3 regions of the Paenibacillus intestini genome follow, and region 2 is predicted to be linked to each of the others. Evidence: riboswitches for the same ligand, from Rfam matches in the RefSeq annotation. Region 2 holds a riboswitch; each other region holds the start of a gene.
What was found. Region 2 has a riboswitch for S-adenosylmethionine ahead of mmuP (S-methylmethionine permease). Riboswitches for the same ligand answer to the same signal wherever they lie in the genome.
Positions count from the first base shown of each region.

Region 1: linked by a shared signal. The riboswitch ahead of metA (homoserine O-acetyltransferase MetA) and the one ahead of mmuP (S-methylmethionine permease) in region 2 are both predicted to bind S-adenosylmethionine.
Region 3: linked by a shared signal. The riboswitch ahead of J2T16_RS19960 (methionine ABC transporter ATP-binding protein) and the one ahead of mmuP (S-methylmethionine permease) in region 2 are both predicted to bind S-adenosylmethionine.

Region 1 covers NZ_JAURUN010000002.1:914,947-920,720, forward strand. The annotation lists gene J2T16_RS09160 (trans-sulfuration enzyme family protein) at 1-1,128, opposite strand, end outside; gene J2T16_RS09165 (aminotransferase class I/II-fold pyridoxal phosphate-dependent enzyme) at 1,125-2,309, opposite strand; gene metA (homoserine O-acetyltransferase MetA) at 2,334-3,251, opposite strand; SAM riboswitch class I at 3,378-3,502, opposite strand; gene J2T16_RS09175 (hypothetical protein) at 3,714-3,962, opposite strand; gene corA (magnesium/cobalt transporter CorA) at 3,961-4,896, shown strand; gene J2T16_RS09185 (HRDC domain-containing protein) at 5,006-5,774, opposite strand, start outside.
Region 2 covers NZ_JAURUN010000010.1:176,316-182,089, forward strand. The annotation lists gene J2T16_RS23135 (ABC transporter permease) at 1-1,637, shown strand, start outside; gene mmuM (homocysteine S-methyltransferase) at 1,771-2,847, opposite strand; gene mmuP (S-methylmethionine permease) at 2,844-4,238, opposite strand; SAM riboswitch class I at 4,331-4,432, opposite strand; gene J2T16_RS23150 (Ger(x)C family spore germination protein) at 4,570-5,772, opposite strand; gene J2T16_RS23155 (GerAB/ArcD/ProY family transporter) at 5,769-5,774, opposite strand, start outside.
Region 3 covers NZ_JAURUN010000008.1:63,252-69,025, forward strand. The annotation lists gene J2T16_RS19950 (COX15/CtaA family protein) at 432-1,319, shown strand; gene J2T16_RS19955 (Cthe_2314 family HEPN domain-containing protein) at 1,584-2,303, shown strand; SAM riboswitch class I at 2,475-2,614, shown strand; gene J2T16_RS19960 (methionine ABC transporter ATP-binding protein) at 2,736-3,770, shown strand; gene J2T16_RS19965 (methionine ABC transporter permease) at 3,770-4,429, shown strand; gene J2T16_RS19970 (MetQ/NlpA family ABC transporter substrate-binding protein) at 4,470-5,306, shown strand; gene J2T16_RS19975 (DUF2167 domain-containing protein) at 5,382-5,774, opposite strand, start outside.

The sequences.
Region 1 (5,774 bases), on a different contig from region 2:
CTCAAGCCCTACAGAGAAACGCAGCAACCCATCGGTAATTCCACGCTCATGTCGAACTTCCGCAGGCATAGCTGCATGAGACATCATCGTTGGGTACGAAAGAATGCTCTCCACTGCTCCCAAACTTACAGCGACAATGGGTAGTTTCACCTGATTCAGGACAGCTTTTGCACGATCACCTGAACCGACGTCAAACGATACTACGGCTCCGTAACCTGTCGACTGACGCTCATGCGCTTCACGGCCCGGATGATCCTCAAGTCCAGGGTAATACACGGCTGTTATATCCTGACGCCCTTTGAGCCATGTGGCCAGTTTTGCAGTACTCTGTTCACTGTGAGCCATCCGCGCACCCAGGGTCTTCATCCCACGCATCAGAAGCCAAGATTCCTGAGCTCCGAGAACGGTACCTAGTCCGTTTTGCAACTGTTTCAATTGTCTGCCCAGCTCGTCTGTACGCGCAACAGCCAGACCAGCCAGCACGTCACTGTGACCACCGAGAAACTTCGTAGCACTATGTACAACGATATCTACGCCGAGCTCAATAGGACGCTGATAGTACGGTGTCATAAACGTATTATCCAGAATGGTAATCAGATCATGCTCCTTGGACCAGGACGTAACTGCGGCAATATCCGTAATCTTCAAGGTCGGATTGGAAGGTGTTTCCATGTATACGGCCTTCGTGTTAGGCTTGATTGCTGCTTTGACTTGTTCAATGTCGGTCATGTCAACAAAAGTAGTCTCAATCTGCATCCGACTTAGTATCGTTGTGAGTAGACGATATGTCCCACCGTATACATCTTCCGTTACGATTATATGATCCCCTGCGGAGAACATCATGAACACACTGGAGATTGCAGACATCCCTGACGAGTATGCAAATCCGCGTACCCCGCCCTCAAGCAACGCGATGTAATCTTCCAGAGCCTGGCGAGTCGGATTACCTGAACGGCTATAATCATGTTGCGGCGGATTAAAGATATCAAAGTGATGGAACGTGGAAGCTTGATAAATCGGTACACTTGAGGCACCTGTTGTTTTATCAATTTCATCTCCAAAGTGAAGCAGCTTGGTGTCAAACTTCAGCTCCGACGTACTGGGCTTATGGTTACTCGATTCACTCATGAGGTTACGCCTCCTTCAACTTCCTGCTGTGCTGCCAGCAATGCTTCATTCAGATCCGCGATCAAATCTTCTGCATGTTCGATGCCTACCGAGAAGCGAAGCAGACGATCGTCCACACCTACAGCGTCACGAATTTCAAGCGGAATATCCGCATGGGTCTGCACCGCAGGATAGGTCATGAGTGATTCTACACCACCGAGACTTTCTGCAAATGCAATCAATTGGATATGACGCAGCAATGGCTCAACATAACGTGCATCCTTCACTTTAAACGAAAAAATGCCTGTATTGCCGGAAGACTGCTTACGCTGAACTTCATATCCAGGATGATCGGACAAACCAGGGTGGAATACTTCAGCTACAGCCGGATGTTCCAAGAGGAACTTCGCAATGGTAAGTGCGTTATATTCATGACGCTCCATGCGAAGAGCCAGTGTTTTCATCCCTTTCATCAATTGATATGAATCACTCGGTGATAACACAGCTCCAATGGAGTTATGAAGGAACGCCATCTCGGCAGACAAGGCTTCACCTTTGGTGATGATCAATCCAGCGAGCACATCATTATGTCCGCCCAGATATTTAGTCGCACTATGGATGATAATATCGGCACCAAGTTCAATCGGACGCTGGAAGAATGGAGTCAGTAGCGTATTATCTACAATGGTTAATAGATTGTGTTTTTTCGCCCAAGAAGCAACAGCTTGAATGTCCGTAATCATCATGAGCGGATTAGTTGGTGTCTCGATGAAAACAGCCTTCGTATTCGGCTGACGGATGTTCTCCAATGCTTCCAGATCGTTCGTATCTACATAACTTGCAGTTACACCGAACCGGGACAAAATCCGTTCCAACAGGCGATATGTACCGCCATACAGGTCTAGAGAAACAATCAGGTGATCCCCTTGGCCGAACATCGCAAAGATCGTTTGCAGTGCTGCCATGCCCGAGCTACAGGCAAAACCCGCATCACCGGACTCTAGAGCCGCTGCTGCTTCCTCTAATACTTTGCGCGTTGGGTTTGTTGTACGGATGTAATCAAACCCCGTGCTTTGTCCCAGCTTCGGGTGACGAAACGCAGTGGATTGATAGATCGGAAAGTTAACAGCACCTGTTACGGGTTCATTGATGGACCCAATTTGAGCTAAACGGCTTTCAATTTTCAACTTGTTATCTTCCATTACTGCATCCTCCTGTAATCTTGATTAGATTTGTGGGCCAATATCGTAAGGGGTTTCCTGATACACATAGTAATTGAGCCAGTTAGAGAATAATAAGTTAGCGTGTGCACGCCATGTAGCCGGAGGTATCCGAGAAGGATCGTCCTTTGGATAGTAGTACTTCGGCAGCGCGATGTCCAATCCCTTGGCAACATCACGGTCATATTCCCATTTCAATGAAAACGGATCATACTCGGCATGTCCTGTGGCAAAAATTTGCTTACCGTCCTTGGTGGCAACCAGGAATACCCCTGCTTCTTCGGACTCAGCCAAAATTTCGAGTTTATCATTTTTCTCAATATCCTCGCGTCGTACCTCCGTGTGACGGGAGTGTGGAACGTTGAACACTTCATCAAATCCACGCAGTATTGGAACATGAGGTTTGTTGATCGTATGCGGGAATACGCCAAAACACTTTTCATCCAGCGGAACTTTGGGTACATCAAAATGGTGGTATAGACCTGCTTGAGAAGCCCAACATATATGCATCGTCGAAGTTACATTCGTTTTGGTCCATTCAAAGATTTCCTGAATCTCTTCCCAATAATTCACGTCCTCAAAATCCATTTGCTCTACCGGTGCACCGGTAATGATCATCCCGTCAAAACGGCGATGCTGGATCTCATCAAATGTTTTATAAAAGAGATCCAGGTATTCTTGAGATGTGTTCTTGGAAGTATGGGATTTGGGGTGTACCAGCACAACATCCACTTGAATCGGTGTATTACCTACCAGACGAAGCAATTGCGTTTCCGTCGTTTCCTTCGTAGGCATCAGATTCAGTATGGCGATCCGGAGCGGACGAATATCCTGCTTGTATGCGGATGATTCGTCCATGACGAAAATATTCTCGCTCTCAAGCACTTCTTTGGCTGGTAATGTGTCTGGAATTTTAATTGGCATAGTGAGTTGACTCCTCCTTTTTCATGGGTCGCATCTGGTGCGAAAATCACGCTCTGAGAAGCTCTGCATATGACAAAGACCTCTCTCGGATTCCGAGAAAGGTCATATGTAAACAGATATGCGCCTCTCTCATCTCTCAGTTACAACAGCATCACAAGGATGCTTGGTCGCTGCAAGAATTAGCACCGTGCGTTATATCGCCGGTTGCCGGGTTTCATCGGGCTGGTCCCTCCACCTACTCTTGATAAGATTTCGCTGTATTCAATTTTAATTCAGATATATTAACTTTTACTTTAAAACATTACTGCCCTCACGTCAAGAACCAGTTGATTGGTTTTGAACCTAAACTCGGAACCGTTCATCATCCGTTGTCATACACTGCCTCAGAGCGTGAAATAGACACATTTTTGCGCTTGAAAGCACCCTAGACCAGCGGTATACTAGACAAGTGTTTATAAGCCCTTATGTGAGAGGTGACATATTAAATGGATGGCGACCCGAGGCCCAACTGGCAGTCGAATTCCGAACAACTGCATAGAGAATTGACATCAGCATGTCGGCAGCGGGACGTTTCTTCCGTTTGATTATAGATTGATGACGCAGTACAGTCCTCATAACAGGCTCCGCTGCCGACCGGCTGATCTGTTCTTTTGCGCCCATATTAACGATGAAATCCGCCAAGACGGCGGGTGCACAAGGAGTAGATAACATGAAAATCCGGTTGGTTAACAACGGTGTATTTATCCCGGTGGATGACATTCAGCAAGCGCTGACTCCACCAGCAGAAGGGTTCTACTGGATTGATGCGGACGTGGACGATTTGGCTGTACTTCAGCCGCTGTTCTCCATGCATGATCTGGCTGTTGAGGATTGCTTGAGTGATGAAGAACAGCGTCCGAAGATTGAGATTTATGAGAACCATTATTTTATCGTGATTAATAGCATTCGTTTTGATGATGAAGAGATCTTCCTGCGTGCAGTCAATCTCTTTCTCGGTAGACATTTTATCATTACGGTTACCAAACAAAAGATCAGCGAACTACGTACATTGAAGCCGATTCTCTGGGAACAGGAAATCAGCAGTCCAGATCGTCTCCTCTACTTGCTTGTTGACTTGATTGTGGACAATTACTTCACCGTTGGTGATCGAATTGAAGCGCGAATTGAGAAACTTGAGGAAGACATTCTGATGCATACCAAAAAGTCACATCTGAATGAGATTATCGGTCTGCGAAGCGAGATTTTGTGGCTGAAGAAAGTACTGGGACCTCAAAAAGAGGTCATTAATACACTCAACAAAAAAGATCTGCGTCTCATTGATGATCAGCTGCAAAAATATTTCAGCGACATTTACGAGAACGCCGTAAAAATATCGGAAACCTTTGAAACGTACCGCGATCTGATGGGCAACTTGCGAGAAGCCTATCAGTCCAGTATCGCTAACCGCGCGAATGAGATCATGCGTGTGTTTACCGCCATCACCACCGTGTTCATGCCTCTGACCGTTATCACCGGTATTTATGGAATGAACTTTGACAACATGCCCGAATTACACTGGAAATACGGGTATTATGCTGTTATCGGCCTGATGATTACACTCGGTCTGACGATGTTCTTTATTTTCCGTAAAAAAGACTGGATCTGAAACGACCGCTCTATCCGCTATATCATACCATTTAAAGAATAAGACGAAGCGCTCCTTCACAGGGACGACTTCGTCTTTTTTAATATCACCGCCTCACGGCGTATTTTAGCTAACCAACATTACGCTCTGTTTCAGTATGTCTCCGAAAACGGATGCGAATCATCCGTAACCGTTCATACACTTGCTCCAAGCTCCCTCCTTCAGGGCGCTCTCCTCCGTAAACTTTATGTAACACAGGCTTCAGAAATGTATCTCCTAACTCCTCATATGCGTTCCATACCGCCTCTTGTTCAGTCTCAGGCATAACGGCCAGTTCTACATCCAGCAATGAATCCGTGTCATACCCTTCCAGATCCAATGTTTCGAGCAGTTCGATTAATTCACGCCGTGATAGACCAGATCGATTCACGATCTCTTCTAAGGTCTGTCCCTCTTTCATGCCTTCCAGCACGTGCTTACGCGTAATGAATTTATCCAGTTCCTGCTTGTACTTCTGCTCTTTCTGCTTATATAACCAACTTTCGTACTCTTCTTCTTGCAATACGATGTACACCCAGTCTAACGGAAAAGGTCTCGATTGTTCGATTCCACTCATCATTTCAAGCCATTCCAGCCCATATTCTGCTGCTTTGCTCTCACCAACGCCCGGCAGTTGCATCAGCTCATCCATCGTATGTGGAACAAACGCACTGATCAGCCGCAACAAACGATTCGTCGCTACAAAATAAGGAGCCTTCCGATCCGAAGCCGCTTTTTGCCTGCGCCATGTGCATAAATCCTCATACAATTGTTCATTTCCGTATAATTCACTAAAACAATGCAGACGCTGGCCTGCATAACTACGTAGCTTCAGATCCTCATTTTCATTGTACAACCCA
Region 2 (5,774 bases):
TCATCGGTTTCATTATGATATTCTTAGGGACCGTCATGATGATGATTGCGCTCATTACGATTGGCTTCACCATATCCGATGCCATTCTGTCCAACTACAAAACGATAGGTATCCTCAAGTCGCTTGGGTTGACCTCCCGAGCAACCATTGCTACCTACGTTATTCAATATGCCCTGTTGTCCATCATCGCCGTTCTTCCCGGGGTGGTACTCAGCGTATTCGTCTCCAAATTCATCATCAACATCTCCGTATCATCCCTGCGGACTGACCAGGGTGATCTTGCAATTGAGGGCATTGGAGCTGCTATTGTTGTAGGGCTGCTGTTACTCGTCTTGGTTATTGCATTTGTCGTGTTATACGCCAAAAAAGCTCGCACGATCCAGCCTGTTCAGGCCATTCGGTACGGTATGTCGGAGAGCGACAATGTACGCATGGTGCAACGAATGAATTCACCACTAGCACATATCGCTTCATTTGGAAAGCAGCCTGTTTCTTGGGTCATCGGTTTACGTAGTTTGATCAAAAATAGCAAAAGTTCCGTCTTAATGCTCCTTCTGACATCAGTAGCCGCTTCCGTTCTTGTCTTCGGATATGTTGTTCTGACCAGCATCATCGGAATCAATCAGACGGCAGCCCAATGGGGGTATGACAATGCCAACATTGCTGCTGTGGTCGTAGACAAAACGACATTTCCAAAAGCAGCACTTCAACGTGTACTGGAAGAAGATCACCGCATCAAAAATGTGGGCTGGCAGGGAAACCTTACCGGCGTAATTCCCTCCGAAGTTTTGGAAAACCATACAACCCGTCCATCGATCAGTCTTTATTTGGGTGTATTGGACGGGAGCTATAAGGACTCCGGATTCGAGACGTTAAGAGGAAATAACCCTGAACGCGAGAATGAAATTTCAATCGGAGTCAGTGTGGCCAAGATGTTAAACAAGGATTTGGGAGACCTTATCGATCTTTACGTTGAAGGAGAGAAGCGCACATTCATCATTTCGGGTATCTATCAAGCAATCGCAAACATGTCGGTATCCGGGAGAATCACCGTTCAGGCGGTTAAGAACGTAAATCCAAGTTACAGTGATGTAGATGTTGCCTTTATTAATGTCACCGACCCATCACAAGCAGGGGCAATTGCAGCCCAACTGAATGAGCGGTTCAGAGACTCTGCTTCCATCGTCACGCAAAAAACACTGCTGGATTCCGTTTTTGCAGAAGCGGCAAACATTCTTATATATCCAATGGCTCTGATTGGTCTACTGTTCATCATCGTTACCTTTATGATCATCTTCAGTACCTGCCGGATCAGTATTCGCAAAGAAAACATGACGTATGGCATCTACAAATCAATAGGTATGACATCCAGTAGTATTCGTTCATCTCTCACGTTTGGTATCGCATCGTTATCCCTGATTGGTTCGATGTTTGGTGTTATTGCGGGTGTATACCTTCTTCCCCGGCTACTTGAACAAGTTCTCTCAGGATATGGAATCGTACACCTTCCCTTGGTTCTGAATGGATGGGGCATTCTGCTATTCGCCTGTTTGAGTATATTGGCAGCAGCAATCGGATGCTGGCTGGCATCCCGGGAAATTCGCAAGGCATCACCACGTATGTTAGTTATTGAATAACCTAAAAAAAATCTGAAAAGAGCCCTTACCTATTAAAAAAAGGTAAGGGCTGTTGGAGATTATATAAGTTTTTTAGGTTTATATATATTTTTATGTTCTTATTCAGGTTTGTTCTATAAAAAAATTCGGTCTACTAACTACGCCACTTCTTTGCCAGCTCGCTGATCTGATGCGGTGTTGTCCGGCAGCATCCACCAATAATCTGAGCACCAGCGGCAACCCATTGTTCTGATGCGTCCTTCATGCTTCCGCAGGAACCTTGGCCACTCCATGTTTTGGTCTCGGCATCGTAGGTTTCACCTGAATTCGGGTACACGATGATTGGTTTATCGCAAGCTTGGCGCAGGATACCAATGGCTTCCGTGACCACTTCCATTGGAGCGCAATTCAGGCCGATTGCCGCAATCTGCCGTTCAGAGCCAAATGTCTGTGCGCATACCTCAAGCGATGTTCCCTCGCTGATGCTTGTCCCATCTTTTAATGAAAAAGAAAGCCACGCATAAGCCTCTGGAAACTCCTTAAGCAATTCTACAAGAACACGAGCCTCCTGCAACGAAGGAATCGTCTCGAAGGCCAGAATGTCAGCTCCTGCTTCAATTAGCGCAGCCATGCGAGGTCGGTGAAATGCAGCCAGTGTCTCATCTGATACACCGTAATGTCCCACATATTCCGAACCATCTGCCAGATAGGCACCGTATGGGCCGACAGAGCCAGCAACGACAGGTCGCGGACGACGCAACTTCTCGCCACTAGTGTGTTCACCAGTACGATATTCACTCTGCTCGTTCCCCACGTTCTCGGCTCGTCCCGAAGAAATGTCAACAAGCTGTCCTGTTGAACCTTCAGCTACTGTGGCTCCCTGCACTTCTGCCCATACATCATCTCTGGCCTTCGCCGCCAGTTCCACTGTTTTTCGAATCAGATCCAGGGCAGCCTCTTCTCCGATTCCACGCTTGCGGAAACCCTCCACTGTTGCCTGATAACTGGAGGTAATTGCACAATCTGCCCCTGCTCGGAAATAATCAGCATGCACGTTCACGATAACATCCGGGTTCTCCAGCAACACACGTGCAGACCAGAGCGGGTCATCCAGATCACAGCCATGCTGTTCCAGTTCCGTCGCCAGTGCTCCATCCAGAATCATAATTCGATACTCGTCCAGAATACGTTGAACCACATTTATATCATTCGTTTGCTCACGTTGAGTCATGAAGTCAGCCCTCTTTTCTTCTTCGTACGATCCGTCCAATAATACACGATATAACACAAAATAATGAATGGAATACCACAGTATAAAGCAATCCGCTGTGTTGGGTCAAAAGCGATACCTATGCAGGATGCGAGGCACAATACAAATGAAACGATAGGCACAAATGGATACAGCGGCGTTCGGTAAACCAGGTCTTTCACGTCATGTCCTTCCCGCAGATACTGTCTACGGAACATGTATTGAGACACGCTGATGCTCATCCAGACAACTACCACAGCAAGACCCGAGATGGATACAAGTGTAATATAGACCGTCCCGGGTGCAATGATGCTGGACAGTAAAGCCAGTGCACCACCGGCCATACTAAGCACAAGTGCATTGAACGGCACACCGCGTTTGGTCAACTGGGCAAACCATGGAGAGATGGTTTTTTTATCCGCCAATGACCAGAGCATCCGTGATGAAGCATATAACCCCGAATTCGCTGCGGATAGAATCGCCGTTAAAATAACAAAGTTCATGATGTCGGCTGCATATGGAACACCGATCCGCTCCATGACAGCAACGAACGGACTCTCCAGCACGCTCGCATCTGACATCGGAAGCAATGCTGACAGAATAACAATCGTGCCAATAAAGAAAATAATCAAACGCCACAGCGTGGTGTGAATGGCCTTCGGAATGGTTTTTTCCGGATTTTCCGTTTCGCCTGCGGCAATACCAATCAGTTCCGTACCCGAAAAGGCAAAATTGACCGCCAGCATCGTCATCAGAATCGCAGTTGCCCCGTATGGGAACCACCCAGACGCTGTAATGTTGGAAAAGAACGGAGCCGGTTCAGCATTTGCCATCGGAATAATACCAAACATGGCAGCACCACCAAGAATAATAAAGATGACAATCGTCATCACTTTCACCAAGGAGAACCAAAATTCTGATTCGGCAAAAAGTTTTACCGTGAACGCATTAAACAGGAAGATCATCACGGCAAACAACGCACTCCAGATCCAGACGTTCACAGACGGAAACCAGCGTTGCATAAGCAGTCCTGCGGCTGTAAATTCTGATCCGAGCGCTACGGTCCAAGTAAGCCAGTACAGCCAGGCCACCGTGTATCCTGTCGCTGGTCCAATGTATTTAGCCGCATAACTATGGAATGCACCCGTCTCCGGCATATGCACAGACAGTTCGCCAAGACAGAGCATCACCAGGTACACCACCAAAGCACCGATCAAATAGGACAAAATCGTACCGAGCGGTCCGGCTTGTTGAATGGTATACCCTGAGCTAAGGAACAGTCCTGTTCCTATGACGCCACCAAGAGAGAGCATAACTACATGCCTCGTTTGCATTTTTCGCTGAAATTGGCCTTTATCGTTACTATTCTCCATATAACCTGCTCCCTGCTTCTTCATCCAGAACAAACAAAAAAGACCCACTCTTTCCTGAAGAGTGCGCCGTAACTGACAAATAAAAACAAACGCTCCTATCTATCAGGCTTTCACCCGCTGGAATTAGCACAGTATCCTTCAGATCTGTTGCTGAGGTTTCTAAGGGCCAGTCCCTCCACCTCTCTGGATAAGAAAATGATTTTGTATAACTATATCGACTGCTGCCTGATGTGTCAACATTTAAATAAACACGATAACCGACCCAAGCAGAGCTTTCCATATTCTTGTGCTGAAATTAACACATAAAGTTTTTGCGAACGGGAGTATAGAGCTACTCTGTAGAGGAACCCGGATTTATAATACTCGTTTTAATCTCATAGGTAATAGGTACTGTCGCAAACACTTCATCCCAGTTATCTTTTACCTTTTTCCACGTTTTTGGATAATGGATGCGAATGCTGTCCCGAAAACCGGCAACGTCAGCTTTATACGTATGCTGGAGTTTATAGAGCATTTGATCGATCTGTTGATCTACGATTTTGGCAAAATCCTTCTCCAGTTCCTTCAGATAGGCTCCCTTCTCTTCTTTTTCAGGGGAACGCCAATCCTCCATTAGCCAGCCTTCGGACTCTGCCTTGACGTGAAATGAGATGTCCCCTCGAACTACCTTCGGAATGATTTTTGTGGTCTTTTTCTTAATTTCATAGAGGACAGTGAAGCCTTCTTTACTGTATGTTTTAATGACCCCGCCCGCCTTTTCCTTGGGCTTAATCCAAGATAATGCTTCCAGGTCGGTTTGGCTAAGCTCCCCGATATATTTCGTTGTTTTCGCTTTAAAGATGCTGCCTCCTGAAAATTTATCCTCGCCATCTGCATTCAACACATTTTGAAGCAAAAAGCTGGATCCAGACTGCATCTCCGCATCCAGTTTGGCTAGCGAAACCGGCTCCAGTATCTTATTGGAGATGTACGAATTATTTGTGATACCCGTAAGATAAAAGGCTGGAATCCGGGAAGGATCTCTCGAAGTGAGTACATCCAGCGCACGGTGATGGCTAATCAGCACAAGGCAATTGGGGCGAATATCGTTATCCCGCAGCACAAAATCAAGCAACTGTTGTAGTCCATACTTTTTAGCAATATCTTTGGAAATCACGATAACTTTCAGATGATGTCCAATGAGCGGACGATCTCGGCGTAAGGAAAACTGACGAAATATTTGAAGCAACGAATCCCCGGTAAGTTGTTCATTGGAGTAGGATGATTTTCCAGAAGAAGGTGACCCTCCCTCATCGCTCTGCTGACCACTCGATTTCCCTGGAGCAATCTGAACGGTTGCGGTGACATTATCTTCTTTGGGATAGCCCCCTCTCTGGGCTGCTATTTTTTTCTCAAACTCGGTTTCCTTGCCAACATCAATGCCGAGACCAACATACAGGCTCAAATCCTCAATTTCCCGGCTGCTCCAGCACCCGGAGATCAGACCGAGAATCAGTAACGCAGAGATGATACGCATCCACCGGATTGGAATCATGC
Region 3 (5,774 bases), on a different contig from region 2:
GTAGACTGTAAGATAGGTATGCAAATACAAGGCTGTCGGTTGAGCCGTCTTCAGGCTTAAGACTGCCTTGTTTTTATTTGGCTTGAGGTGAGTAGCTTAAGGCTACCGAGATGGGTAGGGGCCTACATACATAAATTCGAAATATAATGACCTGCTGGTCAAAATTTTAATAGACGTTAACATTTTGTCACAAAGCGCGGCGTCAATGATGCTTTTATCCGGTATAATGGATTTAGTTGTGAAATTAGTGTCAAAGTACAAAACAAGTGCTGTAATGAGCCTTCTTATGGAAACAACACTAGCAACAATAATGAATCGGCATTGATTATCAAGCGAAGAAACTTCTTCGCCATCTTAAACCAACAGCGGGTGAGAAAAAATTGAAGCACTTAACATTGTTTAAATGGTTAACCGTATTGACCTGTCTCGTTATGTTCCTGGCTACCTTTGGCGGCGGGATCGTGACGAAAACCGAATCGGGCCTTGGCTGCGGAACACAGTGGCCTTTATGTAACGGTAAGCTTGTACCAGCACATACTGTTGCCTCTCTGATTGAATATTCCCACCGTGCTGTCAGCGCACTGGCAGGACTACTGTCCATCGCATCTTTTGTTGCCTTCTTACGCTTTGGCAAACAGCGTCGTGATTTGCAATTGTTCTCGTTTCTAACCCTTTTATTTGTGATTATTCAGGGAATCATGGGCGCTTTCGCCGTTGTGTTCTCGCAATCTTCCGCGGTCATGGCTCTACACTTTGGGTTCGCACTCATTGCTTTTGCCAGTTCATTGATGATGGCTCTCGGGATTAGGCAAGAGGCGAGATATGGCGGTTTGGAACGTCTGAACCAGTATCCGCGCGTTAGTAAGGGATTTCGTAACCTGGTCTGGTTTTCAACCATCTATACGTACCTGGTCGTGTATACAGGCGCATTTGTAAGCCATACGAATTCGGCTGGCGGGTGTTCCGGATTCCCGCTATGTAATGGGCAGATTGTGCCTGAACTTTCTGGCGGGGTAGCTGTGGCCTTTGCCCATCGTCTGGCAGCTGTGTCACTCGTGATCGTAATCGCGATCCTAGGACATTTTGCTTACCGTAAACACCCGGACAACCGTGAATTGCGGACACTCGGTGTGTTATCCGTCGTTTTAATTCTGTTGCAAGTGGTTATCGGTATGTTCATGATGTGGACGATTAATCGCCCGGAAGTTTACATGTTTGTGGCGCTGGCACATATGCTGGATATCGCTATACTGTTCGGTATCTTGACCTATATGAGCTTCCTTGTGTACAAGCTGCACCGCCCGGTGAACCGTTTCTAAACAGCTTATGAATTTAGTGTTTAAAAAAAGTGAGTTTATTACATTGTCCTGAAGCTGCGCTGGGCCATGTTGGAAAGTCCACCATCCGGTGATGTAGATCATTGGAGAGGTGGACTTTTGTTTGATGTCGGAGGTAGCAGGGCAACCTAAATCAAGTTGTAACGATTAACCGAACGTCACATAGCGCTTTAATTCATCTTCAGCTGTTCAACAGCTGTGAAAACATATATATTTTGCATCATCAGTGGAAAGAGGAGGTCTTCTATGCTACGTACGTTACTGGGAGAAAAGCCACGAGTGAATCAAGGGAAACTGAAACAAGCCATGGATACCATGGCGTTTACACTGGAGTCTTTTGAAAAACAGATGTATGTGGATCATGATCCGAACCATGATTATCGGAAGCTGTATGTATGGACACAGGGACTAATCTCTTCGTTGGATGAACTGGAGCAGAGTTATTTTGCCGCCGCACATTTTCGTAAAAAAGTAGTTGCAGGTTCAACGCGCGATATGAGTTCTGCTGAGAAATCTGAGTATGCCCGGTACGTTTATTTTTATAAAGATGCCTTTATTCGGTGCTTCGCGATTCTGGACAAATTGGGTACGGTCTTGAATGAAGTTTTCCAACTAAATACATCCAAAACCAAAGTGCATTTCTCCTATTATACCGTTCTGAGGCAATTCGAATATTATCGGGATCATCATGAGTTGGCGCAGCAATTAATTAAGATTAAGGAAGCGTACCGAGAACCGATGAGCAGATTGCGAAAGCGACGTAATATGGAGATTCATTACATGAATTCGGAAATGCAGGATGATTTGTGGCAGTTACATCAGACGTTGCGTGGCAAAGTGAAGCTGGAGGATCTGGATCAGCATCTTCTCGAGATGCAGCAAGGTGTAGATATGGTCTGTGAAACACTGAATATGGCCTATCGATACATCAATCGAATCTGGCGTAAACAGATTTTGAAACATTAGGTATAGCAATGATTTTAAATAATACTATTTGACAAATCGGAATACTTTGATTATACTGAGTTCCAGATCGAATCTTACATGGAATCGTGTCTTCAATACAGCATTTGATGCAGTTCGGTCATTATACTTGACGAACTACATGAAACTATATAATCCTACAACTTTATATTTCTCTTATCGAGAGTGGCGGAGGGACAGGCCCGATGAAGCCCGGCAACCGATCAACGATGATGACATGAATGGTTATCCTTGTTGATGTTAGGTGCTAATTCCTACAGAATCATGTTGCACATGATTTTGGCAGATGAGAAGGTCATTTCACGTGAAGAGCCATCTTTGTATCTGCAAAGGGCTCTTTTTTTGCGTAGAACGGGGAGTTTTCCCTTCCTTCGGGTAAAGATATATGTAGGTGATGGGGAAGGAGCAGTATTAGTGATTGAATTGGTTGGATTAACCAAAACATATGGCAGACGTGCCAAAACAACGACGGCGTTGTCACACCTTGATCTGAAGATTCAGAAGGGTGAGATTTTTGGAGTTATTGGTCACTCAGGTGCAGGGAAAAGCACATTGATCCGATGTATCAATTTACTTGAGCGCCCGACAGAAGGTGAGGTTTGGGTCGATGGTATTAACCTGACTGAGCTTAGCAAAAGTGAACTACAGCAGCAAAGACGCAAGATTGGTATGATCTTTCAGCATTTTAATCTGCTGTCTTCTGCAACGGTATACGACAATGTGGCTTTCCCTTTAAAACTGGTCAACACACCTAAGGATGCGATTGATCGCAAGGTGAAGGAAATGCTCGCTCTGGTTGGTCTGGAGCAGCATAGCAGCAAATATCCGGCACAGCTGTCTGGCGGACAGAAGCAACGGGTAGGGATAGCGAGAGCTCTGGCAAGTGACCCGAGTGTACTTCTTTGTGATGAGGCAACTTCGGCACTTGATCCGCAAACAACAAATTCGATTCTGAAGTTATTGCTGGATATTAATGAAAAGTATAATCTGACCATTGTGCTGATTACACACGAGATGCATGTCATCCAGAACATTTGCGACCGGGTAGCCGTTATCCATCAAGGTGGCATCGTGGAGCAAGGCCCAGTGACGGAAGTGTTCCTGAAACCGCAACATGCGATCACGCGGGATTTTGTCTCACGTGACAGCGAAGGTGGACTGGCACTGGAGGAAACGGTTATGGCAAATGCAGGGACGGAGTTGCCAGCAGGTGTTTCTTCCAAGTTAGTGAAGGTTTCATTTCTTGGAGATAAAACCTATGAGGCGATTCTGTCGAGAACAGTTCGTAAAACAGGTGTGGATTTCGCTATTCTGCAAGGTACAATCTCTACAATCAAGCAGGTTCCTTACGGTCAACTGACGGTACGTTTTGAAGGTGACTCCGCTGCGATTGAACAGACCTTGTCTGAACTAACTGCAGAAGGACTTGATGTGGAGGTGCTCCGATAATGGATTTTTCCAAAGTACGCTGGGAAGAGGTCGGTACGGCCTCCATTGAAACATTGCAGATTCTTGCTGTATCCGGTTTGTTTACTGTTCTCTTGGGTTTGCCCCTTGGTGTCATTCTGTTTATGACAGGCCGTTCGGCTTCACCTAGTTCAAAGCTAACCTACATCATATTATCTGTTATTGTTAATATTTTACGTTCGGTACCTTTCATCATATTAATTGTTGCTCTTATTCCGTTTACGCGTACGCTGGTGGGCACCGCTACAGGTGTGCTTGGTGTCATTCCACCGCTGGTTATCTCGGCTGCTCCGTATTTTGCACGTCTGGTGGAGAATACTTTACGTGAAGTGGACCGCGGTGTCATTGAAGCAGCTCAGGCAATGGGGGCATCTACAGCTCAGATCGTCAGACGGGTGTTGTTACCTGAGGCTTTACCTGGCTTGCTTGCCGGAATTACAATTACCATCGTTACGTTGGTGTCCTATACGGCCATGGCGGGTATGGTCGGCGGTGGAGGTCTGGGTACACTGGCCATTAACTATGGATACTATCGATATCAGAATGAGATCATGATTATTTCTGTTGTATCCATGATTATACTGGTTCAGCTCTTACAGATGATTGGCGATCGTCTGGTCATTTATTTCACCCGGAAATAACAGATAGATTGAAAAATAAAAATGCGAAGGGGTTTTACAGATGAAAAAATGGTCTATTATTTTACTCAGCTTGATGATGATTGCCGTGCTCGCAGCTTGCGGCAACAACAAGAAATCCGACAGTGGTGCGGATAACGCAGCAGGTGCTCCGCGTACCGTTGAATTGAAAGTCGGTGCTTCGCCTACACCACATGCTGAAATTCTGGAAAGCATCAAACCTGAACTTGAAGCACAAGGCATTCGTTTACAAGTGGTGACGTTTAACGACTATGTGCAACCTAACCAACAGCTGGCAGATAAGAAACTGGACGCAAACTTTTTCCAGCATCAGCCTTATCTTGATACAGAGAACAAAGAGCGCGGATTCAACCTTGTTGCTGTGACTCCAGTCCATGTTGAGCCTTTCGGTGGTTACTCCAAAAAGATTAAATCCCTGGATGAACTGAAAGATGGCGCTAAAGTGGCTATTCCAAACGACCCATCGAATGGTGGACGTGCACTCTTGTTGCTTGCGAAAAAAGGTCTGATCACCCTCAAAGATGATACAAACATCGCATCCACTAAACAGGACATTACCGCGAATCCGAAAAACCTGGAAATCATCGAACTGGATGCAGCCATGATGCCTCGTCAGCTGGATGAAGCCGATCTGGTATTTATCAATGCCAACTATGCACTGGAAGCAAACCTCAATCCATCTAAAGATGCATTGTTGATCGAAGATCTGCAAGGCAACCCATATGCTAACATTCTCGTGTCCCGTGAAGATAACAAAGATGCGGATGCTATCAAAAAACTGGCAGAAGCTCTCCACTCCGAAACGGTGAAAAAATTCATCAAAGAACGTTACCAAGGTGCAGTTGAACCTGCATTTTAAGTTGTTAAAGCGAGCGCATGATCTTAAATAGCTGAAAGCCCCGCACGATCTCTTAAAGAGGCCTGCGGGGCTTTACTATTTCTGAGTTCTGGGCTTCCGCCGAAGTTTTATGAAGATGAATGCAGCAACACACGCAGTAACAATGAAGATCATGCCTTTTTTGATTAGAGTCTGCCGTTCCTCTTTCTTGGTAGCGGCTATGCCATCACCGCCCGGAATAAGATGCATGAGACCAAGCTCTGATTTTTTATCAAGGGAAGCATTATATTCCTGGTATGTATGACCGTTTTTGATTTTAATATTTTGGAGTACCATTTCTTCAAACTGTTTTCGACTTTCTTCAAAATAATAACTTGGAGTTACAAGTATGACGCTAATATACCCTTCACGTGTTAACAAGTTTACTTTATAATATACGACTCCTCCCTGTAGAGGATCTCGCAAACCTATGGAATAGCGTAATTGATG